DNA from 2 places in the Bacillus sp. AK124 genome. Region 2 is predicted to be linked to the other one. Evidence: predicted binding sites of a transcription regulator. Region 2 holds the regulator's gene; the other holds the start of a gene.
What was found. The regulator NrdR, encoded in region 2, represses ribonucleotide reductase genes. The targets are predictions, from matches to a motif close to AACACNATATATNGTGTT.

Region 1: nrdI (class Ib ribonucleoside-diphosphate reductase assembly flavoprotein NrdI) is a predicted target of NrdR. The motif match lies at 3,033-3,050, and genes of this name have one in related genera.

The regions. Positions count from the first base shown of each region.
Region 1 covers NZ_CP096378.1:2,403,144-2,419,069, forward strand. Annotated here, with positions in the region: gene nrdF (class 1b ribonucleoside-diphosphate reductase subunit beta) at 1-476, opposite strand, end outside; gene nrdE (class 1b ribonucleoside-diphosphate reductase subunit alpha) at 497-2,599, opposite strand; gene nrdI (class Ib ribonucleoside-diphosphate reductase assembly flavoprotein NrdI) at 2,556-2,951, opposite strand; gene M1E06_RS12030 (hypothetical protein) at 3,202-3,414, opposite strand; gene hfq (RNA chaperone Hfq) at 3,728-3,949, opposite strand; gene miaA (tRNA (adenosine(37)-N6)-dimethylallyltransferase MiaA) at 3,991-4,935, opposite strand; gene M1E06_RS12045 (YmaF family protein) at 5,037-5,438, opposite strand; gene M1E06_RS12050 (hypothetical protein) at 5,563-5,784, shown strand; gene erbA (SMR family multidrug efflux transporter EbrA) at 6,179-6,496, shown strand; gene erbB (SMR family multidrug efflux transporter EbrB) at 6,510-6,869, shown strand; gene M1E06_RS12065 (OsmC family protein) at 6,866-7,321, opposite strand; gene M1E06_RS12070 (hypothetical protein) at 7,487-7,792, shown strand; gene M1E06_RS12075 (NmrA family NAD(P)-binding protein) at 7,846-8,697, opposite strand; gene M1E06_RS12080 (nuclear transport factor 2 family protein) at 8,707-9,132, opposite strand; gene M1E06_RS12085 (TetR/AcrR family transcriptional regulator) at 9,220-9,804, opposite strand; gene M1E06_RS12090 (glycosyl hydrolase family 18 protein) at 9,986-11,245, shown strand; gene M1E06_RS12095 (spore coat protein) at 11,357-11,557, shown strand; gene M1E06_RS12100 (spore coat protein) at 11,554-11,853, shown strand; gene M1E06_RS12105 (APC family permease) at 11,900-13,477, opposite strand; gene yjiC (UDP-glycosyltransferase YjiC) at 13,604-14,794, opposite strand; gene M1E06_RS12115 (serine hydrolase domain-containing protein) at 15,249-15,926, shown strand, end outside.
Region 2 covers NZ_CP096378.1:1,228,751-1,244,676, reverse strand. Annotated here, with positions in the region: gene ytxC (putative sporulation protein YtxC) at 1-278, opposite strand, end outside; gene M1E06_RS06265 (TVP38/TMEM64 family protein) at 356-988, opposite strand; gene dnaI (primosomal protein DnaI) at 1,027-1,959, opposite strand; gene M1E06_RS06255 (replication initiation and membrane attachment family protein) at 1,975-3,399, opposite strand; gene nrdR (transcriptional regulator NrdR) at 3,516-3,974, opposite strand; gene M1E06_RS06245 (hypothetical protein) at 3,991-4,383, opposite strand; gene speD (adenosylmethionine decarboxylase) at 4,569-4,955, opposite strand; gene M1E06_RS06235 (glyceraldehyde-3-phosphate dehydrogenase) at 5,191-6,213, opposite strand; gene M1E06_RS06230 (pectate lyase family protein) at 6,467-7,951, shown strand; gene coaE (dephospho-CoA kinase) at 7,977-8,582, opposite strand; gene ytaF (sporulation membrane protein YtaF) at 8,600-9,232, opposite strand; gene mutM (DNA-formamidopyrimidine glycosylase) at 9,453-10,280, opposite strand; gene polA (DNA polymerase I) at 10,299-12,938, opposite strand; gene pnpS (two-component system histidine kinase PnpS) at 13,194-14,939, opposite strand; gene M1E06_RS06200 (response regulator transcription factor) at 14,932-15,654, opposite strand.

The DNA of each region.
Region 1 (15,926 bases), 1.2 Mb from region 2:
GCGACCATCGCTTTAAACAGCGAAATTTTATCACCCTGGCGAATTTTCTCATAGAGTCCGACAATGACCTGAGCTTTTTTCTGCAAATATTTGTTTTGTTTAACCCATTCAAAGACTTCGTTGATCGTCTCTGTCGGGGCAAGCGTCATGAAAATGTTTGAATAGGACTTGGCGTGGACCGCGTTTTCCATCATCGCCATGAAGTTCAGCACCGCTTTGCGCTGATGCCCTTCCACATGCTCAGCGACAAGGGGCATTCCCGTGTTCCCCTGCTCTGTATCGAGAAGCGTCAGCCCCGCGAGCACCTTCATGTATGTGTCCTGTTCATTTTTACCCAAGTACTTCCATGTCAGAAGGTCTCCATTAAGCGCAATCTCTTCCGGAAGCCAAAATTGCTTCACATTTTGGTTGTAAAACATTTGGGTAAAATCATCTTCATGCTTTGACCAGTTTGCTGCATCATAAATTTTCGTCACTTTCGCATACTCTCCTTTAATCAAACGACACAAGAAAGGCAGCCTTCTTGCCCTGTATCCTTCGTTCTTGCATAGTAAAGTGTTTTGATTCCTTTATGGTGGGCATAAAGATCGATCCGGTTCAGATCGCGTGTCGTCATTGTATCTTTCAGGAACAATGTAAAGCTTATGCCTTGGTCAACGTGCTGCTGAATCGTCGAGATCATGTCGACAACTCTGAACATGTCCATATCATACGCTTCTTTATAGTAGAACCAGTTGCTCGGCGCAAGTCCAGGCATCGGATAGTACGTCTTGGAGTTGCCGTAGGTTCTTTCTTCAATCCGCTCCATGATCGGCATGACTGATGCCGTGCTTGACTGTACATATGAAATGGACCCGGTCGGTGCGATGCACAGTCTGTAGCTGTGATACAATCCGTGTTCTTTGACAAACTGTTTCAGCTGTTCCCAGTCTTCTTTTGTCGGGATGTGCATGCCTTCAAAAAGCTTGGCCACTTTTTCGAATTTAGGCGAGAAATCTTGAGTAACATACTTTTCGAAGTATTCACCCGTTGCGTAAGCCGAACCTTCGTAGTTATGGTACGTCTCACCTTTTTCTTTGGCGATTTCGGCAGACCGTTCAATCGAGTAAAAGTTCATCATCATAAAGAAAGTGTTCGCGAAGTCCCTCGCTTCCTCACTTTCGTAGGCGATATTGTTCTGTGCCAGGAATCCGTGCAGGTTCATCGCTCCAAGGCCGATGGATTTCATCGCTTTGTTCGCTTTTTTGACCGCCGGTGCGTTCGTAATGTTCGTCGTTTCAGAAACGTGCGTCAGCGAATCGGTTGCAAGCTTAACCGTCTGCTCAAGCGATTTGTTTTTCATGACGTTCAATATGTTCAATGAACCAAGGTTGCAGGAGATGTCAAGGCCGATCTCATCTTCTTGACCGTAGTCTGTGTATGAAGAAACCTGTGAAGCCTGAAGAACCTCTGAGCAAAGGTTGGAAAATTTAACCTTGGAAATATGATTGTTCGCATGCGCGTTGTTGACATTGTCCTGGAACATAATGTACGGATATCCTGATTCCGATCTTAACATCGCAAGCTTTTCGAGCATCTTGCGCGGGTGGATTTTTTCTTTTTTGACGCGCGGATCTTCCACAAGCCGGTCGTACATCTCGTTCATGTCCATTTCATCGAGGTGCTCGCCGTACGCTTTATAAACGGTGTGCGGATAGAATACGTATGCCGCTTTATCCTCTCTTGCAAGCTCGATGAATTTATCTGGAATGACGACTCCGATGGACAATGTTTTCACCCGGACATCCTCATCAGCCGAAATCTTCTTCGTATCGAGGAAATCGTTGATGTCGCGGTGGAAAATGTTTAAGTATGCAGCCCCTGAGCCTTGTCTTTGTCCCATCTGATCAGCGTAACGGAATGCGTTGTCAAGAAGCTTCATCACGCCGACGACGCCTTTTGTCGCGTTTTCGACGTCTTTGATCGCTTCGCCTTTCGCACGCAGTTTTGAAAGGTTCAACGATACGCCTCCGCCTAGCTTTGACAGCTGCATTGAAATATCAATCGCTCTCGAGATGTCGTTCAAGGAATCATTGACTTCCAAGAGGAAGCAGCTGACCAGCTCTCCTCGGCGTTTGCGGCCGGCATTTAAGAACGTCGGCGTGCTCGGCTGATACTCCTGGTTGATCATCATTCTGACGAATTCCTTCGCCTTCTCCTTATCCCCGTTTGCAAAAAATAAAGCTACGATAGAGATTCTGTCTTCATAGCGTTCAAGAATTTTTTTCTTGTCGTTTGTCTTCAGCGCATAGTCATTGTAAAACTTAAAAGCGCTCATAAAGGACGGGAATCTGAATTTTTTAGCGTAAGCCTCTTTGAACACTTCCTTGATTTCTTCGAACGTGTAGCGGCTTAAAAACTCTTCTTCATAGTAGTCATTCTTGATTAAGTAATCGATTTTCTCTTTCAGATCATGGAAAAATACCGTATTTTGGTTGATATAGTCTACAAAATAACTATGTACAGCTTCTTTATCTTTATCAAACTGGAATTTCCCGTCTTTTTGGATCATGATCTCATTGTTTAACTGGATCCATTTTGGCACTTGATTTTGTGACAATTCTTTCTACCTCCTGAGTAAACAGTTCAACGTCTTTGGCCGTCCCGCTGAGCTCAAATTTGCCGAGAATCGGAACCTGATACTGCTTCGAGATTTTTTCTGCGCTTTTCGCAAAATTGTCTCCCCACACTCTGTTTCCGCTTGCCGCAACTCCCAAAAGAAGATGGGCGTTTTTCTCAAGAAACATCTCAGTCGTTTTCGGAACTTCCCCAAACCCTGTCGTGTACGTGATCAAAACAAACGGTTCGTCTAGATACTCCTCTGTGCTGACTTTCCGTTTATTGCGAAAAGGCGTCTTATCCACAAAGCGCTGAACGTTTCCCGTTTTTGAATCAAATACGATCTGAATCATCATTATCACGACCTAGTAAAATTGTTTCCGAGTCTTTCAACTCGAACCTTACACAATATATAGTATACTATCATTCAAGAAAACACAATATATTGTGCTCAGGTTGATGAAAGTTCACAATTTGCTTCAGCTTAGGAGGCCTAAGGCCAAAGAAATATGAGTAGAATGAGAGCCGTTCGCTCATCCTACTCACAAACCGAAATCTATCATAACACGAAAAAAATTGAGTTAGTAGACTAGACTTTTTCGCTTATTTTTTGTAAGTGTCACAGCACTTGTTCTCGCATACCTCTTTAATATCGGCTTCGATGCCGAGTTCCTTAAGAACCGACTGAACAGCCGTCATGATCGACGCTTCCCTGACAAGTTCTTTTCCGTTGACGAGAATACTTGTGCCGTATTCATAGCAGGAATCATCTTCACACGTCTCTTCCCAATGGTTGATGACGATCTTAGGTTTCATTGTTCGCTCATTCCTTTTCATTTTCAAACTGAATTGATGTAAACACTACTTAGTTTAGCGATTAGATGCCGCTTTGTAAATTTGAATGCCTCGGTCTTTCACAGGACGTGATGACGGCGGCGTTTTAGACAGGATGTCCAGCAATTGGTATCCGTTCCTTTTATTCCCAGACTCCTGCTCGGACCGGCAACGGCCGCAGTTGATTGTAAAGTCGCCTCGAAAACGACAAAATCCCAAAACAGTAAACTGTTTCAGGATTTTGTCAGGCAATCTGAAAAGACCATGCCAGGCATGGTCTTTTAGCCGTAAATCGCTATTCGAGTTCGAGTTGAACGTTTTTTTGCGGTGCAAATGTGGAAATGGCATGTTTGTATATAAGCTGCTGCTTTCCTTCCGATTCAATCAACACTGTAAAGTTGTCAAATCCTTTTACTTGTCCGCGCAGCTGAAATCCATTCAGTAAAAAGACCGTGACAAATGTACTTTCTTTCCGAATCTGATTCAAAAACTGATCTTGAATATTTATCGATTTCATGTTTCTGGTCCTCCTTGTTTCTCTATACCATACTGTTTCGATTAAAGTTCGAGCTTTCCTGCTATGTAAGTGAAAATTTCCTGTTTTTTCTGCTCGATATTGACAGGGGGCGTCATGTCATACCAGGCGACATCCATTTGATTTCTGAACCATGTCAGCTGTCTTTTGGCGTAGCGTCTCGAATTCCGCTTCAACGTCTCAACCGCCTCTTCCAAGGACGCTCTGCCTTCAAGGTGCGCATAAAGCTCTTTGTACCCGATGGCCTGAACAGACTGGCAATTTCTTATGTTTTCATCATAAAGCTGTTTCACTTCATTCAGCAGCCCCTCATCCATCATCTGGTCTACGCGGCTGTTGATCCTGTCATACAGCACTTCCCGCTCCATCGTCAAACCGATGAGAGCCGTGGTGTATAAAAGCTCTTTCCGCTGTCCTTCCATATGTTCAGACATCGTTTTTCCTGTCGTATGGAAAATTTCAAGCGCCCTGATGACCCTTCGTTTATTGTTTGGATGAATGGCTTTTGCCGCTCCGGGATCGCGCTCTTTCAATAGACAGTGAACATATTCGGCTCCTCTCTTGTCAGAGAGCGCCTCCATCTCCGCTCGGAACTCAGGGTCGCCCGCTTCCTCTGTGAATGAATAGTCGTAAAGGACAGACTGGATATAGAGCCCTGTCCCCCCCACAATCATCGGAAGCTTCCCTCGCCTGCCAATCTCTGCGATTTTTTGTCTGACGATCTCCTGATATTCAGCAACCGAGAAAGATTCCGTCGGTTCTTTAATATCGATCAAGTGATGCGGAACCCCGTTCATTTCTTCTTCTTTAATTTTTGCTGTGCCGATATCCATTCTTTTGTAAATCTGCATCGAATCTCCGCTGATAATTTCCGCATTCAAATGCTCGGCCAGCATCACGCTTAATTTTGTTTTACCGACAGCGGTCGGTCCGATCAAAACGATGACCGGCGGTTTCGTTTTATTCACTGCTGATCACTCTCTTTAAACAAGCTCCTCCCATTATACCATTTCACGTTCAAAAACACCCATTTCATTTTACCCGTTTTCATTGTTTTCCAAACATTCCCTCACCACCCTATCGGCTCATTCCCCACGATTTCTCTTGTGGAACCCTTAAAAGTATGCCGGTGCCTCTCCTTTATTCCATCGCTTACATACACGACTCCGCCAAATCTGATCGGGGGAGCCGCAGAATATGCCAGATAGGTCGTGCCCCCGATTTCATGATAATGCGTGCCGTCCGCCCGCGGAATCGCGGGCCCCGTAATCGCGTAATACCTGTGATAATGTCCCTTATCGAAAGAAGTGATGCCGGAATAAAAATGAACGTGCCCATCTGTATTGCTCCCGTTTGCCGGCTGGGAAAAGCCTTCAATTAGGTGGTAATGGCCATTGGCAGTCGATGTTCTCGCCCTGTAGGCGTGGGCATGGGGAGGCGCTTTTGACCAATCCGACTGATACAGCGTCATGTTTCATTCACTCCTTTTTAAGGGCGGCTTCACTAAAAAATACGACGGGCGCCCAAGCAAAAACGGCTGGGCAGAATACAGTGATGTTAGTCAGGTTTCATTTTATTATTGGAGGGATTTTTTTATGAATCATTTCGAGCACGCTCCTGTATACGGCGACGACAACCAGCGCATCATCGGCAGACCTTTCTTTGGCGGACCTTTTGGGCGCCCGTTTTTCGGCCCGCGTCCGTTTTTCGGTCCGGGCCCCTTCTTCGGAGGTTTTTTGGGCGGACTTACTGCCGGAGCGCTTCTCGGCCCTTGGGGATATCCGTATCCGCCGTATCCTTACTATCCTTTTTTCTGACAGATAAAGGCTCTTCCAGGGGCCTTTTTACATAACTTTTTTCTTGACTTAGAACTTTTGCATCAATTAAGATGGATTTTACCAACCGGTTAGTAATACGGGTTTTTTTTATGTCTAAAAAAGAAGAAATCTTTGAAGCGGCCTCATGACGATTGCGGAATACACCTTTAACACTTTAAGATCGTTTATGGGCTGCGTTTTTTGATATTCGAATGAAAACTAACTTTGTACAAGCGCCCTTGCTGCGGCAGCATGTCTTAAACCGCAGCGTGAGTTGTGTGAAAAGAGCGCTGGCAAATGGTCAAAGTCTTTTGTTTCAATTGGAACTGCTGGCTGACGAAGAGAAAGCTCTCCTTTTGAATCATGGAATAACATTGATAGAGGAGGATTTCATATGATTGCAGGCTACATTTTTCTGCTGATCGCCATCTTGTCAGAAGCGGCGGCAGCCGCCATGCTGAAAATCTCTGACGGGTTCGCGCGCTGGCGGCCGTCGGTTCTCGTAGTGATCGGCTACGGTCTCGCATTTTACATGATGTCGCTCACATTGCAGGTCATCCCGCTAAGCCTCTCCTATGCGACTTGGAGCGGAGCTGGCACCGTTCTGACTGCAATCATCGGCGTCTTGTGGTTTCAAGAAAAGCTGAACCGGCGAAATATCGCCGGCATTATTTGTCTCGTGTCAGGCGTTGTCCTGATCAATCTGTCATAAGGAGGAGAATGTCATGAAAGGCATGATCTTTTTGGCGGCTGCCATTTTGTCCGAAGTATTCGGAAGCACGATGCTGAAGCTGTCAGAAGGCTTTAGCGCCCCCCTGCCCGCGGCCGGTGTCATAATCGGTTTTGCGGCTTCTTTTACGTTTCTGAGCTTTTCATTAAAAACACTGCCTTTATCTGCGGCTTATGCGACTTGGGCCGGCACCGGGACGGCTTTGACAGCTGCGATCGGGTATTTTATATTTCAGGAGCCATTCAATCTCAAAACTCTTATTGGGCTTGTATTGATCATCTGCGGCGTCTTTTTGCTCAATTCAAAGCATGCTGACGCCGCAGACCAAAAAGCTCAGCTCACGATCGAAATCTAATCCGCTTTGGAGACGACAATCTTCGGGTCTAATTCAATGGCGACATTGCCCTGAACCGCCCTTGATATCATACAGGATGTCTCCGCCTTTTCAGCCAGTCTTTCGGCAAGTTGGACCTCTTTTTCCGCCGCTTCTTTCGGAAGGCGGATCAGAGGTCTGTGAATGATTTTTTCGTACGTAAACACCCCGCCTGTCACATCGACAACAGCCTCGGATTCCATCGTCAGGCTCTCTTTTTCCAATCCGCTTCTTTCCATCATGGCTGCAAGCGTGATGATATAGCAAGTCGCAGCGGCGCCGAGCAGCATTTCGTCAGGGTTTGTCCCTGCCCCCGGACCGTCCATTTCCTTTGGAATTGAAATTTCTGTTTTTAAATTCCCGCTTTCAATCCTTCCGATGTCGTTACGTTTTCCAGGCCAGTCTGCCTGAAGGTAAAAATGATGTTTAGCCATAAAAAATACCTCCTTTTTTTATCCTGCTTAAAGTCTACCGGTATTTGACCTTTCTGTCTGTTGATTTGCCTAAAAAACCGGTAAACCGTGACAGCCGTCTAACACACGGGGCATGAGCGGAACATAGAATACAACGAAAATCCGCGCAAGAAAGGACGAAAAGAAATGGAGAATGTAGAACATTTACAGCAGACACCGGCTCCCGAACAGCATATGCATATCCCCCAGTATCAGCACGCCGAAGCAGCCGTGCACCACATCAAATGTCCGTTGTTTCCGCACTTGAAACATAAGACGTTGTGCACAGTTGCGCCTTTTGTTCATTACGGTTTAAATGAAGCGCAAACCACTTCCTATCACCACGCCATGGAAGAAGTAGCGGCAATGGCTTATTTAATGGGCATGGGTATGGACCCTCACTTGGCCTACTGTACAGTTGAGTCATGGGAAATCAACGAAACATTCTACTAATTAGACTGAACGGTCAAAAATAAAGAGAAAAGACCGTTCAGTCTCAGGAAAAGTTAAAGCAGACGCCAGAGTCCGGCGTGTTCATTGGCGAAATCAGCCAGTGAACGCGGTTTTTTTCCCGTGATGCGTTCCACTGTATCTGTGATGCGGTTTTCTTTGCCATTCTTGATTTTCTCGTCTAGTTCCGACATGAATCCGGCATAATCGGGAGATAATCCTGCTTTTATATACCTTTCCCTCAAAGCGGACACTTCGACATTGACATGCCTGACGTCGCGGCCTGCCGCTCTGCCGATGATTGCCGCGGCTTCAGCATAACTCAAGGCTTCCGGCCCGGTCAAGATATGGCTCGTATTATGCGGCTTTTGATCAAGCAATGCGCGCACAGCCACTTCAGCAATATCGTCTGCATCTATAAACCCGACTTTGCCGCTGCCTGACGCCGTGACGATTTCATTTTTCTTCCGAATCGAAGCGCCATGCTGATGGTCAAAATTCTGCATGAAATATGAAGGCTTTAGCACCGTCCATTCAGGAACATATCGCCTGACCGCGTGATGAAGCTTCCCGAATACAGGTCCGTCTTCATCAATAATGGCAGCGCTGAGCAGAACAATGCGGCGGACGCAGGATGCCGCTGCCATTTCCAAAAACGGCACAACGAGCGGCGACGGTTCGAATACACCGACAGGCGCAACCAAATACAATGAGTTCGTGTTTTTTAATGCGTCTCTGTAAGTTTTTTGATCATTCCAGTCAAAATACACATGTTCCGTTCCGGCCATTGCAGGCATTCTCCGGCTTGCGATCCGGACACCGGCCCCCGAACGTACAAGCCGTTTGGCGATTCGGCTTCCAGTCGTGCCGGTTCCACCGGTAATCAATATTTTTTTCTCCACTTTTATCACTCCTTGTTACGTCATTAAAAAGTCTGCAGCCGTCCCCCCGAACGATTCGATGACAGTCAGAGGATTCCAATAATCTTTGTAGTGGACAATTTTGCCCTCTTTCATGTTTACAAGGCTGATGTACTGTTGGTTATAAGGAAGCCCCGTCTCGCACACCGTGCCTTCACATTCAAATTCGACAGCTGCATAGCCCGTATTTGCCATTTGATGAATAGTGGGCGCTGTGAAGCGGACAATATCGATCTTTTCGGGAAAATCCTTTATATATTCGTAAATCGCCGACTTTCCTTCTAGTTTTTTAGGAAAACCTGGCGGTGCATATGGATGCTCAAACACCGCGTCTTGATCCCAAAGCTGTATCCACTTTTCCATATCCTTTTCGAGCATCGACTGCAAAAATTGTTCCACGACATCGGTTATCGTATGCGCCATTTTCTTTCCCCCATTCTTTTTTGACCAATTGGTCTAAAATAGTGATAAAAACGAGCGGCAGCCCATCTTCCTTGACGAAAAAATTCTTTAATCAAGAACAGACAGGCTGACATCGATCAAATCCTGAAGGGCGTCAAAGTCCCCCGTTAACTTCGCCTGAAACGTGAGCGACAGCCGGGTTTGATTTAAAAAACGGGCAACTGCTGAAAGATCTTGACCTCCCTTCTTTAGTTCCCCCTGTGACTCGGCCCGGACAAGCGCTTTGTAAAAGGCGGTTTCCAGTTGCTTTGTCTGCTTATCAAAGTATTCGGCAACCTCTTGATCACGGGGAATTTGTTCAATTGCACTGTTGATGATATAGCATGCCTTTGAGCGCTCGGGGTCTTTCAGAGCGTTTAAGCTTTCCTGAAAGATCTGCCGAACCGATTGCTTCACTGAGCCGGGGCTTTCAAGCCTGGCGATTACTTGAGCATTTTTATCATCAAGATATCTTGTAAGAGCGGCAATAAACAGATCCCGTTTCGTGCCGAATGTATTGTACAGACTTTGCCTGGCAATTCCCAGGCGGCTGAGCAGCTCTTGCATCGATGCGCCTTCATAGCCGAATTGGCCGAAAACCTCCATTGCTTTATGAAGGACGAGGGCGGTATCGAATTCTTTGCTTCTTCCCAAGCCTTTATCACCTCCTTTATTTGAAGAATACTCTTTTTAGATCGATCAGTCAAGAATTATCCGCTTCACGGATCTATTCACCATTCCGATTGAGAAAATCGGCGCATGATCCTTCAGCGCCGGTCATAGACATAGCATAAAACCCCTGTCACATACAGAGGAACAAAAGGAAGTGTGCCCGTTGTTTATTTATACGGTTCAGCCGGGAGATTCATTATTTGTCATCGGTGCCAGGTTCGGAATTTCGATTGACCAGATCCGATTGGTAAACGGGTTGGTCGAAACAAACATTGTCCCCGGACAGGCTCTTTTAATACCGCTTTATACATATACGGTTCAGCAGGGAGACAATTATGATTCGATTGCCCGCCGGACGTTTGTAACCGCCGAAGCATTGCAAAAAGCAAATCCGTCTGTAACGCCTGCCAATATGAGGCCGGGGATGAAAGTGACGATTCCGGAATTACCGAAAAAACCGATCACCGCTTTAGGATATTACACATTGAGAAACCCAGGCTTAGACCAGGAATTGATTCATAATTTTGCCCCCTACGCCACATATCTGGCATTTTTTGAATACCATATTTCAAGCGACGGATCGTTAAGCGAGCTGAATGATTCACCGGCGGTACAAACGGCCTGGAGGCGGCGCGTTCCTCCCCTCATGACAGTCACCAATCTGACAGAAACAGGCTTTAGTCCGTCTCTTGCGCACCGCGTATTAAATCAGCCTGCCGTAAGAAAGCGACTCATCGACAATATTGTTCAAACGATTTCCAGAAAAGGATATGCTGGCGTCAATATTGATTTCGAACAGATTGTGGAGGAAGACAGAGATTTATTTTCAGGTTTTCTCCGCCTGTTGAAAGAGCGGCTGAAGCCTTCCGGTTATGTGTTGACGGTTGCCGTTCCGCCGAAAACAAATGAAAATATCGCCTGGCTGAAAGGGTATGACTATGGCGGAATCGGCGCAGTGAGCGACCTTGTCTTTATCATGGCATACGACTGGCACCACGGAACAAGCGAACCCGGCCCCGTCGCTCCGATCAATGAAGTCCGGCAGACGATTCAATTTGCCCTTCGCCATATTCCAAAAGAAAAAATCATTCTCGGCTTTCCGCTTTACGGCTATAACTGGACGCTGCCCTATCAGCCTGGTACCGTATACCCGGGAATCGCCAACCAAGGCGCCGTTCAGCTCGCCATGAAGCACCAGGTACCGATTCAATATGATACAAAGTCTGAGTCCCCTTTTCTCCAATACACAGATGAACAAGGCAGAAGGCACATCATATGGTTTGAAGACGCACGCAGTATTGGAAAAAAACTGCAACTCATCATCGAATACGGACTTGGCGGCGGCGGTGTCTGGCAGCTCACGCTCAGTTTTCCGCAAGGAACCTGGCTCTTGACCAAATTCTTTCGCGTCAGAAAAGCCTGACAGCAACATGTAATTTATTGTAAAACAGCAAACAGAATAATCCCGCTAACGAACCTTGATACTAATGATGTGTCCTTCACACCATAACAAATCTGAAAGGAATGTTTGCAATTGAATAATGGGATTCATGAAACATTGGAACTGCATGAGCTGTTAATGTTTAAAAACCTTTGCCTGACTAAGTCATCAACAATGACGGGAATGGTGCAGGATCAAGAGCTTCGCGACATCTTGGAACGGGATGCTTCCCAAACAAAGCATCAGATCGAGCATTTGCAAGGACTGCTGTCAATGAGAGGTGAAACCGTATGAACGAATTCATCCAAAACATGACAGGAATGGGCGCGATGACTGAACAAGTGATAGCGACCGACTTTTTAATCTCAGCGAAAACCGGTGTCAAAAACATTGCCACTGCTATCACAGAAACATCTTCTCCAGAAGTGCGTGAAACGCTTAAGCAGTATTTAAACGACGCGATTGATACTCATGAACAGATCACAAACTATATGATGTCAAAAGGTTATTACCATCCTGCCAATTTATCTCAACAAATTCAAGTTGATACCAAAGCTGCCGAAACAGCTAAAGATCTTCCGCAACTGTAATGAAAACGCGTGAATCCCCCGCAGTCCATACGCGGGGGATTCTTATTTAAACGGTTTCTTCTTTTTTCTCATCATAATCAATGACTGCCTTTGGAAGGGCCGTATATTTCGCCCAGTAAAATACCGCAATCGATCCTGCTGCGATCAAGATTAAATCGACCGGCGTCCTCAATAGGCCCACGCCGTTACCGAATGAGCCGAGATACGACAAAATCAAGAGCATGACATAATAACCGACAATCCACCAGCTTGATTTAAGCTGCTGTGCAAACGAAACATCGTCTTGGGGAACATATTTTTTACACGCGCAATAAACGGCAAACATCACGAGCTGCGATCCGAGCAGCCATGACACGGTGTTCCAGCCTGACCAATAGACGATATACGACGCAAATACGAAGGAGACAGGAGCAATGACAGCCATCCCCTTGATTTGCAGAGGCTTGTTGAGTTGCTTGGCATTCACATTCAGCGCTGCCGCTGAAACCGGAGCAATCGCATAGGAAAGAATCAAGGCTACAGAGCAAACATTGACGAGCGCGTCCCAAGACGGAAAAGGAAGCGTCCAAAAAACGGCGAGCGCGAACGACAGCCACAACGACGGACGCGGAATTCCCGTCGATTTATTCACCTTGGCAAACACTTTGAACAACGTGCCGTTCCGCGCCCATGCATAAACCAAGCGCGACGTCGTATTCATAAAAATATTGCCGTTTCCGCCGGGTGATAAGATCGCATCCAGAACGACAAGAGTGGCAAGCCAGCCCATCCCGAGAAGCACCGCGATGTCTTTGAATGGAAGAGAAAATTCCTTGCCGATCGCTTTCCAGCCGTCATTCAGCATATCAGTCGGGATGGCTCCGATAAACACCACTTGCAGTATCGTATAAATGCAAGCCGAAACAATGATGCAAATCAGCAGAGCGACCGGGATGTTCCGCTGCGGATTTTTCACTTCACCGGCGACCGAAACGATCGGATGAAGACCGAGGTATGCAAACATCACCCCGCCGGTCGAAATGGACGCCTGCACCCCGTCAAAGCCAAACGGGGCAAATTCTCCCGCAAAGTTGGCCGACTTAAAATGGAATATCAATACGACAATGATCGTCAAAGGAACAAAATACTTAAAAACCGAAATGATTAAATTTGATTTCGCAAACGCTTTGACACTCCAATAATTGAGTAAAAAGAACAAACAAAGCAGCACAAACTGCAAAAGCCAGCCGATAATCGTCGGCGATTCAGAACCTTTTATCGTCAAACCGGGAAACCAATAAGCTACGTATTGCCTGACAGCGGTCACTTCGATTGAAATCAGGCTTGTATAGGCAACGATCGTGATAAATGAAATCAAGTATCCGACAAGGTGGCCGTGGGTATACACCGGATAGCGGATAATCCCGCCCGTCCGCGGCAAAGCAGCTCCCAGCTCGGCATAAACGAGGCCGATTAAAAGGATAATGACGCCGCCGATAATCCACGAAAAGCTTCCCGCGGGCCCGGCTTTTGAAGCGACATTGCTGACGGCAAACAGCCAAGCCGAGCCGAATATCGCTCCCATGCCGATCAAAATCAGGTCAAGCAGAGAGATCGTTTTTTTGAAATTGCCCTGATTTGACAAATCACTTCCTCCTTTTTAATACATTTAATAGAAGGTAGTATGTTCAAAAAGCGCCTCTGTATACTTTTCCCGCTTCCTTTCGGCTGCAACAAAAAACCCGGGGATTTCCCGGGTTCCTTCATATGGTTATTTCACTCCTGCCGGTGCTAAAAATGACTCAATTTCATCTGCGGCTTTCTCGGCTCCTCCTGCTTGTTTAATGTGCTCTTGCATGTCCTTTACGCGTTTCAGGACATCCAGGTTACCGTCCGTCTGGGAGACGGCTTCCCGCAATGAAGCAACTGTTGTGTCCTCCGGCTGTAAATGCTTGCCAAGCCCGAGTTCTTCGACGCGGCGGGCAGTGATTTCCTGTTCAGGCATTTGCGGGACGGCAACAAGCGGTACACCGGCATTCAATCCTTCCATCGTACTGTTCATACCCCCATGGGTGATGAAAAGCTCTGCTTTCTTCAGGATTTCCAGCTGGGGAACGCGCTGATGAATCGAAAAGTTATCAGGTATGTCGTCAAAGCTTTCAGGATCGATTGTCGTGCCGACAGCCATGATCACCTGCCACTTCGTGTCCCTGAATGCTTCGATGCACATATGATAAAATTCCGGCCAGGCATTGAACGCCGTCCCTAAAGAAATCAGCATGACAGGACGGCCGCTGTCCGAAATAACCGGCGTGTCTTTTTCCTGAAACTTGCGTTTGGCTAGAGAAGGACCGACAAAAGAGAACCGTTCATCAAACGTTTCGCCGTAAGGCTGAAAAGCACGAGGCATAAATACAATGTTCAATTTTGCCGGTTCGAACATCTCTTCAAAATTAAATGACGGAAGATTCGCATTTTTCAAAGCGGCTTCTTGCTCAGGCGTGAGCTCGATCTTAAACTCTTCAGACATTGATTTGAATGAAAAATGTTCGTTCTGTGCATATGTAGAACAAAGGCGAACCGCCTCTATTCCAAACTTCTCAGCCAGCATTTTTCCCGCCATGGCCATAAAGTCAAAAAGGATGAGGTCAGGCTTGTCATTCTCATAAAGCGCTTCAAGCTGAGGAAGAACCTCCTCCATTTCTTTCATAAACATCATCGGAGCCTGTGTCATATCCTTTTTATTTTTCATCAGCTCCCGAATTTGCTGCGGATCGATATTTAAAGTTGAGCGGTAGTTGAGCGGCTCTGCCCCAGTTTCCTCAACAGCTTTCACAAACTCATCCGTTACCGGATATGTTACCCGATAACCGCGTTTGACAAGGCTTGCCGTTAAAGCAAGCGTCGGATTAATATGCCCGTGAGCGGGAATATTAAAAATCGCGATATGTTTTTGGCCCATTTTTTAACCTCCCGTTATTTTTCGCTTCATAACAGTAACGATGATTTTAAATCTCTTTCACTATGTTAAACAACATATTATAGATAATAAAGGAAAAACCCTTCAAAATTAAATTAAAATTAAAAAATACTAATATAGTCCTTTTTCTCACAAAAAAACACCAAACTTTAGACCTTAGTTTAAGGCCGCACTCGACTTTATTCCCCTTTTCGATACTGCCGACTTATATTTCAATCGTTTTAAAACAAAAAACAACCGTCAAAACAGCACTCGTTTTAACGGATGTCATGAAATTGCCATATTTTAAATTTAGTTTAAATTATTCTGTAAATGATGGTAAATACAAAAAAATTTTTATAATGTTATTTTGTCGCGCTTCCTGCTTCATTTCCTTTCAAAACTATCGTTTATCGTTTCCTTCTCATCATAATTAGATATGAAAGGACTGTTGTTATTGGTATATACAGCGGAACATCTTGATGATTATTTAATGGAACAAGCATCCAACAATCATTTTCACGGCAGCATTTTGCTGGCAGACTCAAACGGTATTCTGCTATCGAAAGGATACGGTTATGCTAATTGCAAGGACAAAGTGAAGAATAAACCGTCTACACGCTACCAAATTGCTTCGCTGACAAAGCAATTCACAGCCATAGCGGTCATGCAGCTGCAAGAAAAGGGGCTGCTTCGTACTGATGATCCGGTACAAAACTATTTAGAAGGCTATCCGAACGGCGACAGCATTACCATCAAACATTTATTAAGCCATACGTCCGGAATTCCTGATTTTCTAGAGGAAGAATTGCTCGATATTGAGCTGGAGCGCGCACCGTTAGACCAATTTATCGGCCGGTTTATTGACAAACCGCTCGAATTTCGCCCGGGACAAATGTTTAATTACAGCAATTCAGGATACATATTACTCACAAAAATCATTGAAACAATCACAAATGAAGCTTATGGAGATGTCATTCAAGAATTGATCTTTGACCCTTTAGGCATGAAAAACTCCGGTTTCTTCGCTTCCCCGGAAGATATTTCGCCCACAGTCGGATACTTATGCCTGAATCGCGAAATGATCAAAGCGCCTATCGTATACGGCTACGGGGAAAGCGGGCTGTATTCAACC
Region 2 (15,926 bases):
TGGGCCAGTTGAAGAATCTGCTGCTGTTCATCCCGGTCCAAAAAGTAATAATCGCCTTCAATAACCGAAAGCATGTATTCGTCTTCTTTGCATTCTGTAAAAAATCTCGTCAGAACCGGCTCAATATAGGCCTGAATACTGACAGAGGAATGGGTCTTTTCAATTCCGATCTTCCCTGGTGCTTCGTGAATCTTGATATGCCGGTTCGCATCCGCATTGCGAAGGAGATGCAAAAACGCGGCTGTATCATAATCATCTTCAAATGTAATTTCAAGCATGTTTGTCCCCCCTAACAACATCTGATACATGTATATGGGAGTGACAAATAAAATAGACGTAAAAAAAGGATGAGCCCTTAATCGAGGAGCGCCTGCACTTTTTTTCTGAACAAAAGAGGCACGGTAATGAATATCAAGTAAATTGCCGCTGTAGCTGCAATTGCTATGATGTCGCCGGTCAAGAGGCTTGACCCGAGCACATTTAAAATAACGGTGCCCGGAATGATGCCCGCAGCCGTCGCCAGGGCAAACGACAGGGGCTTCACTTTTGACACGCCTGCCGCATAGCTAACCGCGTCAAAATGAATCGGCGCGAGCCTCAAGAGCAGAATGCAGAAAAAGCCGTTTTTCCGCAAAAGCGTCCGCAGGCTGTCAAGCTTCAGCGGCATGTGCTGAAGGTTTCCGCCGAGCCTGTATGCAACAGCGAATGACAAAAATGCACCGCCCGCCGCACCGATAAAAGAATACAAAGAGCCAAACAGCGGACCGAATGCGAGGCCCCCGCTGACGGCGAAAACGGAAGCAGGTAGCAGCAAAAACGGCCGGATCATCAATAATCCGATATAGATGAGCGGGGCGAAAATCCCGAAGGATAAGACGCCTTCTCTTATATGAGCGGGGCTCAGATTCAGATATTTCGCATTCAACCATAGTCCGGCCGCCGCGATTACGGCGATAACCGTCCATTTGGCCAAGGTTCTTTTTTGCATCTTCTTCATCTCCGTAATTGAAGCTCGGGATCATGTGATTACTGACGTCGGTTTTTCCCGTCCAGCCGGACAGGTGTCGCTAAATACAGCACCCTCTCCATCAGCCTTGCCGCTTTCACCTCTTCTTTTTCGCCCCTTTGCGAATAGGTGAAATGGTGTTTCAGTTCATCAGGGTCAAAGTTGGAAGAGAAAAACGTCGGCAGCTGATGAGACATTCTGTGCTGAAGGATGGCGCCAAGCACCTCATCCCTCACCCAGCTTGACATGGACTCCGCACCGATATCATCGAGCATTAGAATCGGCGTAGACTTGACCATCTCAAGCTTTTCTTCAAGCGACTGATCGTGTATCGCATTTTTCAGTTCCCTGACAAATTCGGGGACATAGACGAGAATGGATGGATGGTCCTTTGCCGCAAGCTCGTTGGCGATGGCGGCCAGCATAAAGGTTTTTCCGACCCCGAACTTCCCGTAGACGTAGATGCCTTTTCCCTTTCCCGTTTCGTTATAGTCATGCAAAAAGCCCGTCACAAGCTGAAGGACCTTTAATCTGCTCGGATCATCTCCGTCAATATCGGCAAACGTAGCATTCAAGAGATCCTGTTGAATATAGATGCTTTTAATCAGCGACCGCTGTCTTTCCCTCTCGTCCGCTGCCTTTTTTTCCGGACACCTGTCATATTGAACATCGATCGTTTTTCCGTTCATCACAAGCTTTGGATGATAACCTTTAATCAGGTTTTTGCACTCTTTCAGACTCGGGCAGTCTTGGCATGCTTTGCTTTGCTGTGTAAATTCATAAAGCTTGTTTAGGCTCCTGTCGATCATTCCTTGATCCACTTCTGACTGGCGGCTGTTTAAAAACTCCTGAACATCCTTGTCAGAGAGCACTTTTTCTTTCATATCTTCAAGGCGTTTTTGAAAATCGGGTCTCGTCGTCACGCCTTGCAAAGCGCGTTTAATCGGCTCCATCATCTTCACCTCACATTAAAGAGCGGAATGGTTTTTCAGTTTTTTTATTTCTTCGAGCAGCTTCTGCTTCTGTTGGTCAAAGCCTTCTCTCGTTACGGAACCGGCCGGCTCTGTTTCGAGCGGTTTGCTGTCGGCTTCGTCACTTTCCCGAAGCCAGTCAGGCAGCTTTTCTTCCCTGATGACTTTCTTGTTCCGGGAAGGCTTTTTCTTCCCTTCCGCCCATTCAAGATATTGGCGGTTTTCTTCTTTCGCAAGCTTCATGGCCTCTCTAACCGTGCGAACGTTTTTTCTGGCCCAGTGAGAAGCTATTTTTTGGGTGTAATTTTTCGAAAGCTTCATATCGGTTTTCAGCATGACATAATAAATCAGAACATTGATGACGCCGGGCTCTAATTTTTGGTCAAGCATTATTTCTTCTATAATTTTCAGATCGGCTTTGGATGGTTCCGCTCCGCCGCCGATATCCTGCAGCAGCTTTTTCGGCGATACCTGCTCAAGCAAAGCAATCAAATTGTCTTCCTTGGCATTCGTTGACGACTGTTGATTCGGCTGTTCGCGGAGATTCATCGGCTGCACTTTGTCGACGAGTTCCGGAAGCGAGCCGCTGCGCTCGATCTGATACCAGTCGCTCGCCGCTTTTCTGAGCGCTTCTGTCGTGATCGTATCGTGCTCATCAACGGCTGACATGACGACGTTTTGCATCTGAAGCGGTTCGATCCCGTAGAGAAAGGCGAGCTTTTTAATCGTTTCCTTCACTTGGTCTGACAGCGCTTTTCTCGGAATAAGCGTGTCGGATAAACCGGCGAGAAACAGTTGAAAGTCAAAGGCGTCGTCTGTGACCGCCGCCGGTTTGCCATTCCCTTCTTTCATCCATTCACGATCTTCGCGAAGCTCCATCGCTTCGATCATATCGTCAGACATCTTCCATTCGCTCGGCTGGACAGATGCAAAAACTTCGTTGAAAGAACGGGTGATATCCCGTGCTTCTTCGGGAACAGACGGGTGGGAAAAGTATTCTTTCAGCTGCTGAAACCTCGCTTTTCCGACGCGGTTGTACAAGAAGACATTCAGCATGCCGTCCTGAAAGAACTCATCCGGTCTGAGCGGCGGAATCAATTCATATATAAACAAACGCTCGTCTTCCGTTTCTTTCATATAAGTTTTCAACAGTCCGATTCCCTCAAGCTTTTCCTTCTCTGAGTGAATCGTCTTCAGGTTGGTCTGCATCGCCGCCATCAGCTGTCTGTGAGTCGAGCTTTTCCCCCAGACTCTGTTTTGCTCCAGTTCCCCCCACAGCGTGAGAAACAAGCTGAATGAAAAAGAGCCGATTAGAGGCTGATACAATAGCGTGACAATTTGCCGGTCCAAGTCCTGAAGCAATCCGCAGCTTTTGACAACGTACGGATCGACAGGAAGCAAGTCTTTCCAATAATTACTCATATCTTTTGTCAACCTTCCACTTTGTTTCTTTTCCTCATTTTACACCTTTTTCAGGCCTTCATGTCACACGACCGTGGTTTTATCATGAGAAAAGAGCTGGATTAATTTACAGCTCTTTACCGTTCTTTCTTTATTAAGTCTTTCAGCTCGTCGATAAATACGTTAATATCTTTAAATTGGCGGTATACTGAAGCAAACCGGACGTATGCGACTTCGTCGATTTTCGCAAGCCGGTCCATCACCATTTCTCCGATCATATCGCTTTTCACTTCAGCAACGCCTTGATTTCTAAGCTCTTTTTCAATTTCAAAGCAAATATCCTCAAGTTGCTTTAAGGCGACAGGGCGTTTTTCGCACGCTTTGATCAAACCGCGGAGCATCTTCTCGCGGCTGAATTCTTCCCGGATTCCTTCTTTTTTTACGACGATGAGCGGAATTTCTTCCACTTTTTCAAATGTAGTAAATCGATAGTTGCATGATTCGCATTCGCGTCTTCTGCGAATCGATCTGCCTTCGTCAACGGGACGGGAGTCCAAAACCCTCGTCCCGTTATGCTGACATGCTGGACATTTCATTTTTTCAGCTCCCTATTCAATTGTTTGAATGTACAGATTTCTGCAGCTTTCCGTCCAGTTCGCTGTATAGCGTCGAGACAAGCCCGCGGCTGTAGCCAAAATCGGTCGGCAAAAACGTTTCCGTTGACACATTAAAATCCACCGCTGTATCAAAAGGGCGAATCGACACGACTGTCGCCACCACAAAAGCTTTTCGCGTTTTTTTCACCTCGGCGCTGATTTCTCCTCTTTCTTCCGACACCGATGTCACCTTACAGCCGTCAAGGCCTTCCAGCACTTCCTTTACAGCATTGAGCGCTTCTTTTGACGCCGCTTTATAATAGCGGCTCTTCAGCTTGTCCGAAGGATGGCGGTCAGACGTTTCGGCGTGTGTAGAAAAAAACCGGTGAATGTTTTGAAAAAGACTCATATCCCCTGTCCCCTTTGTCTTTCTTCTCTATATTTTATTAAAAAAATGGTTGATTTCCAAGGGAAAACAAATTAGGGCAAGAGAATGCCGGGGAAAATATGTTTCGGGGATTGTCGCGAGAGGAAAGAAAAAGGAGCGGATTTTAAAAGCGGTGTCCGCTTTTTCATCCAGCTCCTCTATCGGCATTAAAGTGCCTGTGCTTTGGCGTTGGCCTGTTTCACCTGAACAGGTCCCATGCCTCTCGGTATTTCAATGTTCTCTCTTGTTTCTGCTCTTAATTCTTCTGCGATATAATCGGCAGCTACGTTCGGATCTAAATCTCCGCAAGTATAAACATCAATGCTGGCATATCCGTGTTCAGGAAAACTGTGAATGGTCAAGTGAGATTCAGAAATGATCACAACCCCGCTTACACCTTGAGGTGCAAACTTATGAAAGGCTACCTCACGTACCTCAGCACCTGACTTCAGTGCCGCATTTACAAACGTTTTTTCAATAAAATCCATGTCATTCAGCTTATCAAAATCGCATCCCCACAGTTCGGAGATAACGTGACGCCCCATTGTTTCCATAGCATGGACCCCCCTTAACAAGAATTAGAAAAGTGAATTTCCAAGCAACTGAACCGGTCATTTACCACGGGGGAAAGTTAGTCCGGAGAGGTCCTAACCCTTTAAGTAATGCCGAAGCGCTCACGAACTAGAAGTTCACGAAAAATAGTATACTTTGTTTGAATATTTTTTGCAAGGCGGTTTTATCATTTGATGGTTAAGGGGTATTTATTTTTTATCCGTCCATGCTCTTATTTTATACAGCCGAAGGGTGTTTCATTCTTGAAGCCACGTATCTGATTAAATCGACAACCCTGCACGAATATCCCCATTCGTTGTCATACCATGCGAGCACTTTCACCTTTCTGTTCTCAAGCACCATTGTTGAAAGGCTGTCGATCACCGCCGAGTATGGATTCGTATTAAAATCGGATGAGACAAGCGGTTCATCGCATACATCGAGGATCCCGGACATCGAGCCTGCCGCCGCCATTCGGAACGCTTCATTAATATCTTCTGCCGTCGCATCGCTTTTTAAATCAGCCACAAGGTCAACGAGTGACACATTTGAGACGGGAACGCGCAGGGCCAGGCCGTGCATTCTTCCTTTTAAATGTGGCATGACAAGTGACAGCGCTTTCGCGGCGCCTGTCGTTGTCGGAATGATCGAAGAACCGCAGGCGCGCGCCCTTCTCAAGTCTTTGTGCGGATTATCAATATTTTTTTGATCATTTGTAAATGCGTGAACAGTGGTCACCAGGCCGTTTTCAATGCCAAATGCATCATCAAGCACTTTTGCGACAGGAGCGAGACAATTCGTCGTACAGGAAGCGTTTGAAATAATCGTATGACGCTCCGCATCAAATTCGCGTTCATTGACGCCCATCACGATTGTGATGTCTTCATTTTTCCCCGGCGCTGTCAAAATAACTTTTTTCGCGCCGGCTTCAATATGAGCTTCCGCTTTTTCCTTCGCGTTAAATTTCCCCGTCGCTTCTACGACGATGTCGATTCCGTATTGCGCCCACGGAAGAAGTTTAGGGTCCCTCTGATTGGTCAGCATGACCTTTTTACCGTTAACGAACAGGCAATCGTCTCCAGCGTTTACATCAAGCTCATATCGGCCGTGATTTGTGTCATACTTTATTAAATGAGCGAGCGTTTCCGGAGGGTAGCTCGCATTGATCACTGCAATGTCAATCTGTTCATCAAGCATCGCTTTTCTAAACACCATTCTGCCGATCCGGCCGAATCCGTTTATCGCAACTTTCACTTTCATCAAATATGCACCCCTTATTTTATGTCATTCCACATCATGATTTATTCAAAATAAGTATAACACATTATTTTTAATTAGCCATACCATTTGTTTCTTTTACAGCAAATTTACGCGGTTTTTGTGAAACAATGAACAAAGAACTAGAAAAAATCGGCATTAAAGCATATATTTCAAATGCATCTTTAGTGCTACAATTTCCAACGGCGCCAAATTTTCACACGACAGAAGGCAGTGTCTTCAAGAAAGGACAACCATGAAACTGACCAAAAACATATATTTTATCATTTCTTTTTTGGCTGCGGCCGGCATTTATTTTTTTATAGGAACAGCAGCCGCTTCCGCGGCGAACGAAGGTTATCCGAAACAGATGATCAGGCTGGAAAGCTTATCAGGCATAAACATCACGCCCGCCGGGAATCAAGATAATGCACCGCTAACAGCAAAACAGATGAGCGGGGAAAAAGCAGAAAGATGGAGGCTGGATACGTCTGACGGCAAACAGTTCAAAATCAGAAATATGGATAACGGCAAAATTATCATCCCTTCCCATTACGCGTTGTCAAACAATAATCCCGCTGTAGTCTACTATGACAATTCACGAAAAGAAGAGTTGTGGAATATTATCGGGGCTGACAAAGACGGAAACGGAGACTTTATCACGTATAAAATCGTCAGTGCGCAAAACAACAGCCTTGCCCTGACACTGGACGGCAACGGAGTGAAGCTTGCCAAATATACAGGCAGCTCCGTCCAAAAGTGGAAGCTTCCAAGCGACGGTCTCGAAGGTTTCGCGGGCTATGCAAAGGAAACGAATGGCAAGCAGAAAACAGGCACAACCGGCGGCCTGCTTGGAAAAGTCGTCTATGTCAACAATCTGGGCGAACTGAAAGCCAATATTGGAGGTTCAACGCCCCGCACCATTGTCGTCTCCAGCAATATCGGCGCTTCAGCCAAAACGGTATTGACGGTGGGTGCCAATAAAACAATCATCGGCTCGTATGAAAAACATAAGCTGAACAACATTTACTTTAAAACAAAAACGGACTCAGGCAACGTGATTTTCAAAAATCTGATCATTGCACATGATGCATTCATAAATGAAAACAACGACATCCCTGTTTACATTACAGATTCGAGGAATTACTGGATTGACCATGTCACATTCCAGGGCCACAGCTATTCAGCAAACGGTCACGATCTCGACAAGCTCTTATACATCGGCGCTAAAGCCGATTACGTCACACTGTCTCACAGCACATTCACAGACCACAGGTACGGCTTGATTCTCGGCTGGCCTCAAGATGACAAGCAATACCACAGTATATATAATGGATATCCGCGGATGACAATCAGCCACAACCGCTTTGAGAATCTCTATGTCAGGGCGCCCGGGTTGATGCGTTACGGCCATTTTCATGTGAAAAACAATTATATCAACAATTACCATCTAGGCTTCACGATAACGACATTGGCCAAAATTTATTCTGAAGCCAATTACTTCGGTACGGGCAGCGAGAAAGGCATACTTGATGATTACGGAGACGGCTCATTTAAAGATGTCGGATCATATCCGGCGATAAAAGGACAGAAATCGCCTGAAACAAGCTGGAAACCTTCATCCAACTACAGTTATCGGACGATGAAGGCAGGCAATGCCAAAGCTTTTGCCGAACGGTATGCAGGTGCACAACGCACCGCGCTGTATTATGCGAATTACAGCCAGTTTAAAAACGACTAATAAAAAAGTGAGCGCAATTTCGCGCTCACTTTTCAATATTTGACCATGTATCAAGCAGCTGATGAAGCTGCGCTTCTGTATCTTTCAGACTGCCGCTGTTATCGATCACCGCGTCTGCCTTTTTCTTTTTTTCGTCAAGAGAATGCTGGGCGTGAATTCTGTTCAGCGCCTCGTCTTCAGTGAGCCGGTTTCTTTTCATCAGCCGCTCAAGCTGAAGCTCCATCGGCACCCAGACGACGATCACTTTATCTGTCAAATGTTCAAGCCCGCTTTCATATAAAAGCGGAATATCGAGAACAACAAACCGTTCACCGGCCCGGATGGCTTCGTCGCGCTGTTTGATCATCATTTTTCTCACTTCCGGATGGACGATCGCATTTAACTGCATCCTCTTTTCTTCGTTAGTAAAAACAATTTCTCCAAGTTTTCTCCGGTCGATACCGCCTGTTTCAAGCAGCACGCCTTGACCAAATGTCTCTGCGATTTTGTGATAAGCGGGCATCCCTTGTTCAACGGCCTCTTTCGCGATCACGTCCGCATCGACGACTGTGATGCCGCACTGCTGGAACATTTGCGCGACAGTACTTTTGCCGCTGGCAATCCCTCCGGTCAACCCGATGACCAATGTCAAAGGCCTGCACCTCCTTCTTACAGTTTCCAGATGCCGATCATAATCAGCAATATACCGGGAAGAAAGGTCAGTTTATCCATCCAGTTCCATTTCGATAAAAATCGCCCCGCCTGTATTCCGCAAAATACGAACAATGAGCTCATGATGCCTACCGTAATGCTCATCGGTACAGGGGAAAAGCCGAGCGCAGCCGCGCCGATCCCTGCTCCGAACGCGTCAATAGAGAGGGCGAAACCGAGAAGGAAAGCTTCTATACCGGTAATGATTCCTGATTTATCAATGTCGGCGCTTGTCGGTTTTCTTAAAATGTGTATCACGATTCCGAGCGATTTCAATTCAAGGTTGATGAGCGTTTTTTCAGAGAAGACGAGATCCTGTTCTTTCTCCGGCCTGAAAAACTGATACAGCACCCATGCGCCGATCCCCATTAATATGACGGCTCCGAGCCTTTCTGTTACGACAACGGGCAGGAATTTCGCCAAAAGGGTTCCGATCATCATGGCAATATACATCACGGCACCAGAGCAAAAAGCAATAATCAAAATCGCTTTAAATGGGATTTTCAACTTTCGCAATCCGTAAGTAAATCCGACTGAAAAACTGTCCAAGCTGACGGCAAATGCCAGCAGCAAGAAAGATGCAAACATCATATCAGGCTCTTCCTTTCTGTTGATGCGAGCAGTTAAGTCATGCAGCCTAAAGGCAGCTTTCTAGGCTTCTTATATATATGAAAGAAGAAAACCATCCGTGTGTTGTTTACCCGAAAAAGAAACATCACACCTTAAAGCTTGCTTTTAACAGCTATATGGAGCGTATGCATCGACAGCTTGAACCATGATACGGCTTGCTGTTGTCCCTTTTATGCGATTGTCATTTTTTCTGGCACTTTATGCAAAAATGCGTGCCCCTTCCGCCAACGACTGTTTTTTCAATTGGAGATCCGCACTTTTTACAAGGTTCATCTTTCCGGCCGTAAACGAAAAGTTTGAGCTGGAACATGCCGATTTCACCTTGTGAATTGATGTAAGATCTGACTGTGCTTCCCCCTGCTTCAACAGCTTCCTTTAACGTTTGAACGATCTCTTCATGAAGAAGAACCGTCTGTTTTTTTGTGAGCTTGTTCGCTGTTGTCTCGGGATGGATACCGGCTCTGAACAAAGCCTCGTCGACATAAATATTGCCCAGTCCGACCACTGTCCGCTGATCGAGCAGTGCGGTTTTCACTGAGCGGTTTGTTTTCTTCAGGCGCTCTCTTAAGTAACCGGCTGTAAATTCCTCGCTGAAAGGTTCGGGACCGAGCTGCCTGAGAGGCAGCTCCGTCAGTTCTTCTCCCGGCTTAAACAAATGCATCGTGCCGAACTTTCTGACATCCCGGTAGCGCAGCTCGCTTCCGTCCGTGAACCTGAAAATGACGTGCACATGTTTATCAAGGGGTTCATCGTTTTGATGAAGCCCGTACTTTCCTTCCATTCTCAAATGGGAAACCATGACACAATCATCAAGATGAAACAACAGGAATTTTCCCCTTCTTCCGATCGACTGAATCGTCTGACCGGCCAGGAGCCTTGCGAATTCCTCAGGCTCCTCCGGACGTTTTATGATTTTTGTCCATCTGACATCAACCGCATCGATCGTTTTCCCTCTTACAAGCCCGGCAAGAGTGCGCCGGACCGTTTCGACTTCTGGTAATTCCGGCACATCATCACTTCCTTTTCTCTATTTTGCATCGTACCATGAAGGCCCTGAAGCGCAGTCCACTTTCAGCGGAACATCGAGCTCCAATGCATGTTCCATTACTTCCGGAACCAGTTTTTCAAGCACTTTGATTTCATCTTCAGGCGCTTCAAAAATCAATTCGTCGTGAACCTGTAGCAGCAGTTTGGCCTGGAGATTTTTTTCTTTCAGCTTGTCCGCCATGTCGATCATCGCTTTTTTAATGATATCTGCGGCGCTTCCCTGGATCGGCGTGTTCATTGCCGTCCGTTCGGCAAAGCTGCGCAGATTGAAATTCCGACTCGTCAATTCCGGTATATACCGCCTCCGGCTTAAAAGAGTCGTCACATAGCCCCTCTGTTTCGCTTCTTGAACGGTTTCTTCCATGTATTCTTTAACTCCCTGGAAGCTGTGGAAATAGCGCTCAATAAACGCGGCCGCTTCCTTTCTTGTAATTCCCAGGTTTTGCGACAAGCCGTAGTCGCTGATTCCGTAGACGATTCCGAAATTGACGGCTTTCGCCTGCCTCCTCATCGCAGGGGTGACTTCTTCTTCTGATACATGAAAAACATCCATCGCCGTTTTCGTGTGAACGTCCATATCGTTCGTGAACGCTTCAATCAAATTTTTATCCTTTGAAATGTGGGCGAGAACCCTCAATTCGATTTGGGAGTAATCCGCAGCGAATATGAGCCAGCCTTTTTGCGAAGGGACAAACGCCTGCCGGATTTTGCGGCCTTCCTCAAGACGGATCGGTATATTTTGCAGATTTGGATCGGTTGAGCTGAGCCTTCCCGTCTGTGTTAAAGCTTGATTAAAGCGGGTATGCACTTTATGGCTGTCTTTTTTGATTACTTTTAAAAGCCCTTCGACGTATGTGGACTGGAGCTTGCCGATCTGTCTGTAGTGCAGAATATCTTCGATAATGACGTGTTTGTCGCGCAGTTTTTCCAGCACATCGGCTGAAGTCGAATAGCCCGTTTTTGTTTTTTTGACGGCAGGCAGCCCGAGTTTTTCAAACAAAATCACACCGAGCTGCTTTGGAGAATTGATATTGAACGTTTCACCTGCTGACTCGTGGATTTTCTTCTCGTATTCCGCTAATTTGGCGGACAGTTCTTCCCCCATTTTTTTCAATCTGTCGACATCGACTTGGACACCGATCGATTCCATCTCACCTAGAATGTGGGCGAGGGGCATTTCGAGCGCTTCAAACAGATCGAGCTGCTCGTTTTTCTCCAATTCATCAAGGAGCTTTTCGCGGAGCAGCGATATCGCCTTCGCTTTTCTGGCTAAATGGTCTGCAAGCTCCTTCTCATCCGGCACCGCCTGTTTCGCGCCTTTTCCGTAGACCGCTTCATCTGCCGCGACAATGTGTAATTGGTGTTCTTTCGCAACGCTTGCAACATCGTCGTAAGAGTGTCCCGGATTGATGATATAGGCCGCAAGGAGAACGTCAAATTCTGCGCCTTTCAGTTCGATGCCCCGCCAACGCAAAGCGACCGCCGCGCGTTTTGCATCAAACACCCATTTCTTTTTCGACTCGTCTTCGGCCCACTCTTTAAAACGGTCCGACTGAACGGCCGTCTCTTCCGGGATGAAGAAAGCGCCATGTTCGTTGACGATCGAAAAACCGAGAATCGGCGCCTCATGATAATTGTCGCCGAGCTGTTCGACAACGAGTGCAGCCGGTGACGCAAACAAATCATCCGTGATGTCTGTTTTGATCGTGACGTTGGTCTCTTCAAACTGTTCTTCTTCTTTTTCTCCCGGCTCTTCGCCAATCCTTTCGAGCAAAGAGTTAAAACCGAGATCTTTAAAAATCTTGACGACCGCTTCCCTGTCAAAACCTTCGTATCCGAGGGAATCGAGGGTGACTTCAAGCGGCGCTTCTGTCGTAATTGTCGCAAGCTCTTTGCTCATCAATGCCTGTTCTTTAAATTCTTCAAGCTTTTCTTTCAGTTTTTTTCCGCTGACTTCGTCTATTGACGACAGCAGCTCCTCTACTGTATGGAACTGTTTCAAAAGCTTGATCGCCGTCTTTTCGCCGACGCCCGGCACACCTGGAATGTTGTCTGATGAGTCTCCCATCAGCCCTTTCATGTCAATGATTTGTTCAGGTGTAAGTCCGTACTTTTCCCGGACATGTTCCGGCGTATAGTATTCAACATCTGTAATGCCCTTTTTCGTGATGGCAACCGTCGTTCCTTCTGTAGCCAGCTGTGTCAGGTCTTTGTCGCCGGAAAAAATCTTCACTTCAAATCCGTCTTTTTCCGCTGACTTCGCAAGGGTGCCGATAATATCATCGGCCTCGTAGTTTTCAAGCTCATACCTTGAGATTTGATAGGCGTCGAGGAGCTCGCGGATAAACGGCAGCTGCTCGGACAGCTCGGGCGGCGTTTTTTGTCTGCCGCCTTTATATTCTTTAAACGTTTTATGTCTGAATGTCGTTTTCCCCGCATCAAAAGCAACGAGCATGTGGGTCGGTTTTTCTTCTTCAAGCATCTTCATTAAGATCGTAGTAAAACCGTACACAGCGTTTGTATGTATCCCTTTTTCATTGCTGAGAAGAGGCAGAGCGAAAAACGCGCGGTAAGCCAGGCTGTTTCCGTCAACCAATACTAGTTTTTTTCTTTCAGTCATCTTTATCCTCCTAAGGAGCCGATTCGTCAGCTTCCATTCAACTTCGTGATCATATTTGCTTATTTTATTTTAGCAAAGTTCATTTTGAAAGGAAAATGAGAGTGATTTCGCAGAAAAATAAAAAAAGGGACGCGCTGTTGATCGCGTCCGTCCATATGGCTCCTTGGATGAAGGGGTTCACTAATGATCCTATCAGCCAAGTTTTAACCATATATATAAAAGTTGTTAAGCCTTTGTAAAGTTTGCTAAATGAAGCTACTCGGATGCGCGTTTTAAGCGGACCGTGAATTCGGTGCCTTTCCCCCGCTCGCTTTCGACGTCGATTTCACCGTCGTGGGCTTCGACTAAATGCTTGACGATCGCAAGGCCGAGACCGGTTCCTCCTGAATTTCTGCTCCTGTCTTTATCGATCCGGTAGAAGCGTTCGAATATTCTCGGGATTTCGGACCGCTTGATCCCGATGCCCGTATCCTTCACTTTGACTTGCACTGCATTTTCCAGTACATCAGCCGAAATCGTTACGTTTCCATCTTCAGGCGTATATGTGAGGGCATTGTTCACCAAATTTAAAAAGATCTGCTTTAGTCTGTGCGGATCCCCAGAAGCAACGGCTGGCATCTCCGGCTTTTCCAGGGTCAAGGTGATTCCTTTTTCCTCCGCTTTATTCTTCAAAAGCATCTCAATTTCAGCGAGGATTTCACCAATATTGCAATTTTGAATATTCAAGGTGAAGTTCTGCTGTTCGATTTTCGACAGATCCAACAGGTCCTGGATCAACGTTTGCAGACGGCTGCTCTCTTTTAAGATGATCGATAGAAATTGCAGCAGCGTCTCCCTTTCGTTCATCGCTCCGTCTAAAAGCGTCTCGGTGAACCCTTTGATCGATGTAATCGGCGTTTTCAGCTCATGGGAGACATTGGCGACAAAGTCCTTCCTCATTTCTTCAAGCTGCTTTCTTTCCGTCATATCATGGAACACGAGAACGATGCCTTTCCACTCATCATTGATGCCGATAATTGGAACTCCGTCGACTTCAAAATACCTTCTTTCAATTTTGATCGGCAGTTTAAACATTTTGCGGACCTTTGTTTCCGTCATAAAAATTTCTTCGATGAGATTAATGATTTCTTCGTGTTCGAGCACTTCGTGATAGAAATGGTAAAGAAGCTGATCGGCTTCTACGTGAAATTGCTTTTGATAAGCGCGGTTCACAAGGTGAATATAACCCTTTCCATCGATTAAGATCAGACCGGAGTCGATATTTTCGATGACGGTTTGCAGACGGTCGCGCTGCATTTCCTGTGCTCTTGTCATGTCCTGCAGGTTCTGCGCCAGCATATTAATGGACTGGCTTAGCATCGTTTCATCTTCGTTGAAAGTTCTTGCTTTATAGTTTCCTTTGGCAAGCTCAATCGCTACTTGTGTCGCAGACTCAATCGGATTCGTATATTGAGAGGTTATTCTCGCCCCAAGCCCGGCGATGATTAAAAAGGCCGTTCCAAGGCTCACGCCGAGGAGAATCCAGATCTTTTGATTGATATCTTGCAATGAATCGACAGGAGTGCTGATCAGAATATATCCATTCACATTCCCGTCTTCTTTCAGCGGCTGCACGTAACGGTAAACGGACTCGTCATCTGGATTGATTCTGAAGCCTCCTCCTTCACCGTTTAAATCCGACTCAAGCGCTTCTTTGATAACGGATTGATCTTCTGCACGGCCCCCAAAATGAAAAAGAACCTGACCTTTTGTATCAACCAGCGATACATGACTGTCCAGTTCACGGCTTGCCTTCTCTAAAATGGCTCCTTGCTCCGAAGACTTCATGTTTTCACGATTTGCCAATGAAGCGACCAAAGCGGCTTCTTTTTCAATATGGCTGCTCAGTTTGGCATCGTATGAGGAGTGAAACAAGTGAACGAGCAGAAAACCGAGTGAAGCAAATACGAGAATCAAAAGCGTCAGCAGGGCAGCTAAAAGCCGGGTCCGGAATTTAATCATTCAGCTTCGGCTCCTCCATTTTGTAGCCAAGACCTCTGATTGTTTTAATGTATTCCGGTTTTTTCGTATTTTTTTCGATCTTATCGCGAAGATGGCTGATATGGACATCGACGATGCGCGTATCGCCCGCGAAGTCGTAGTTCCAGACAGCGTTGAGGAGAAGGTCTCTCGTCAGCACCCTCCCTTTATGCCTTCCCAAATATAAAAGGAGTTCGAATTCCTTAGGCGTTAGCTCGAGGCGTTCGTTTTGAAAGTAAACCTCATAATGTTCTGGCAGTATTTTCAATTCGCCTATGATCAGCTCGCCTGCATCCGGTTCTTCCGTCTCCTCCGGATGAACGGACAGCGTCTGTGTTCTTCTTAAAATCGCTTTGACCCTTGCCGTCACCTCTCTCGGGCTGAACGGCTTCGTCATATAGTCATCGGCACCCAGCTCGAGACCGAGCACCTTATCAAATTCATCATCCTTAGCGGTCAGCATCAAAATCGGATACATCAGCTTCTTCTGTCTGAGTTCCTTGCATACTTCAATGCCGTCCATTTTAGGAAGCATCAGATCGAGCACGATCAGATCCGGCTTCTCTTCAATCGCCTTTAATAAGCCGGCCTCTCCGTCCATGGCCGTCACCACATGATAGCCCGACCGTTCAAGGTTATATTTTAGAAGGGTAACAATCGATTCCTCATCATCTACAACTAATATCTTTTTGCTCATGACATGCCTCCAGGCTTCAGATTTCCCCGACATCTCTTTCTCTATCTTTTGTTAAATAAACGTTTTCACTCCTATTTTAACGAAAGCCTATCCGTTCGACAATTTGATTTTTCAGTGTTTTGCATAAAATCTCTCTTTTTCGGCAATAAACCGCTGTTTTAAGCGATGGAATGCTTCCAGAAAAAAGAATGAAAATGTCCGGGCAGATGATTATGATTAGGTATATGCTGACAGCCCGTGTTTATGTCTTGATTTTCATATGGTTTTATGTA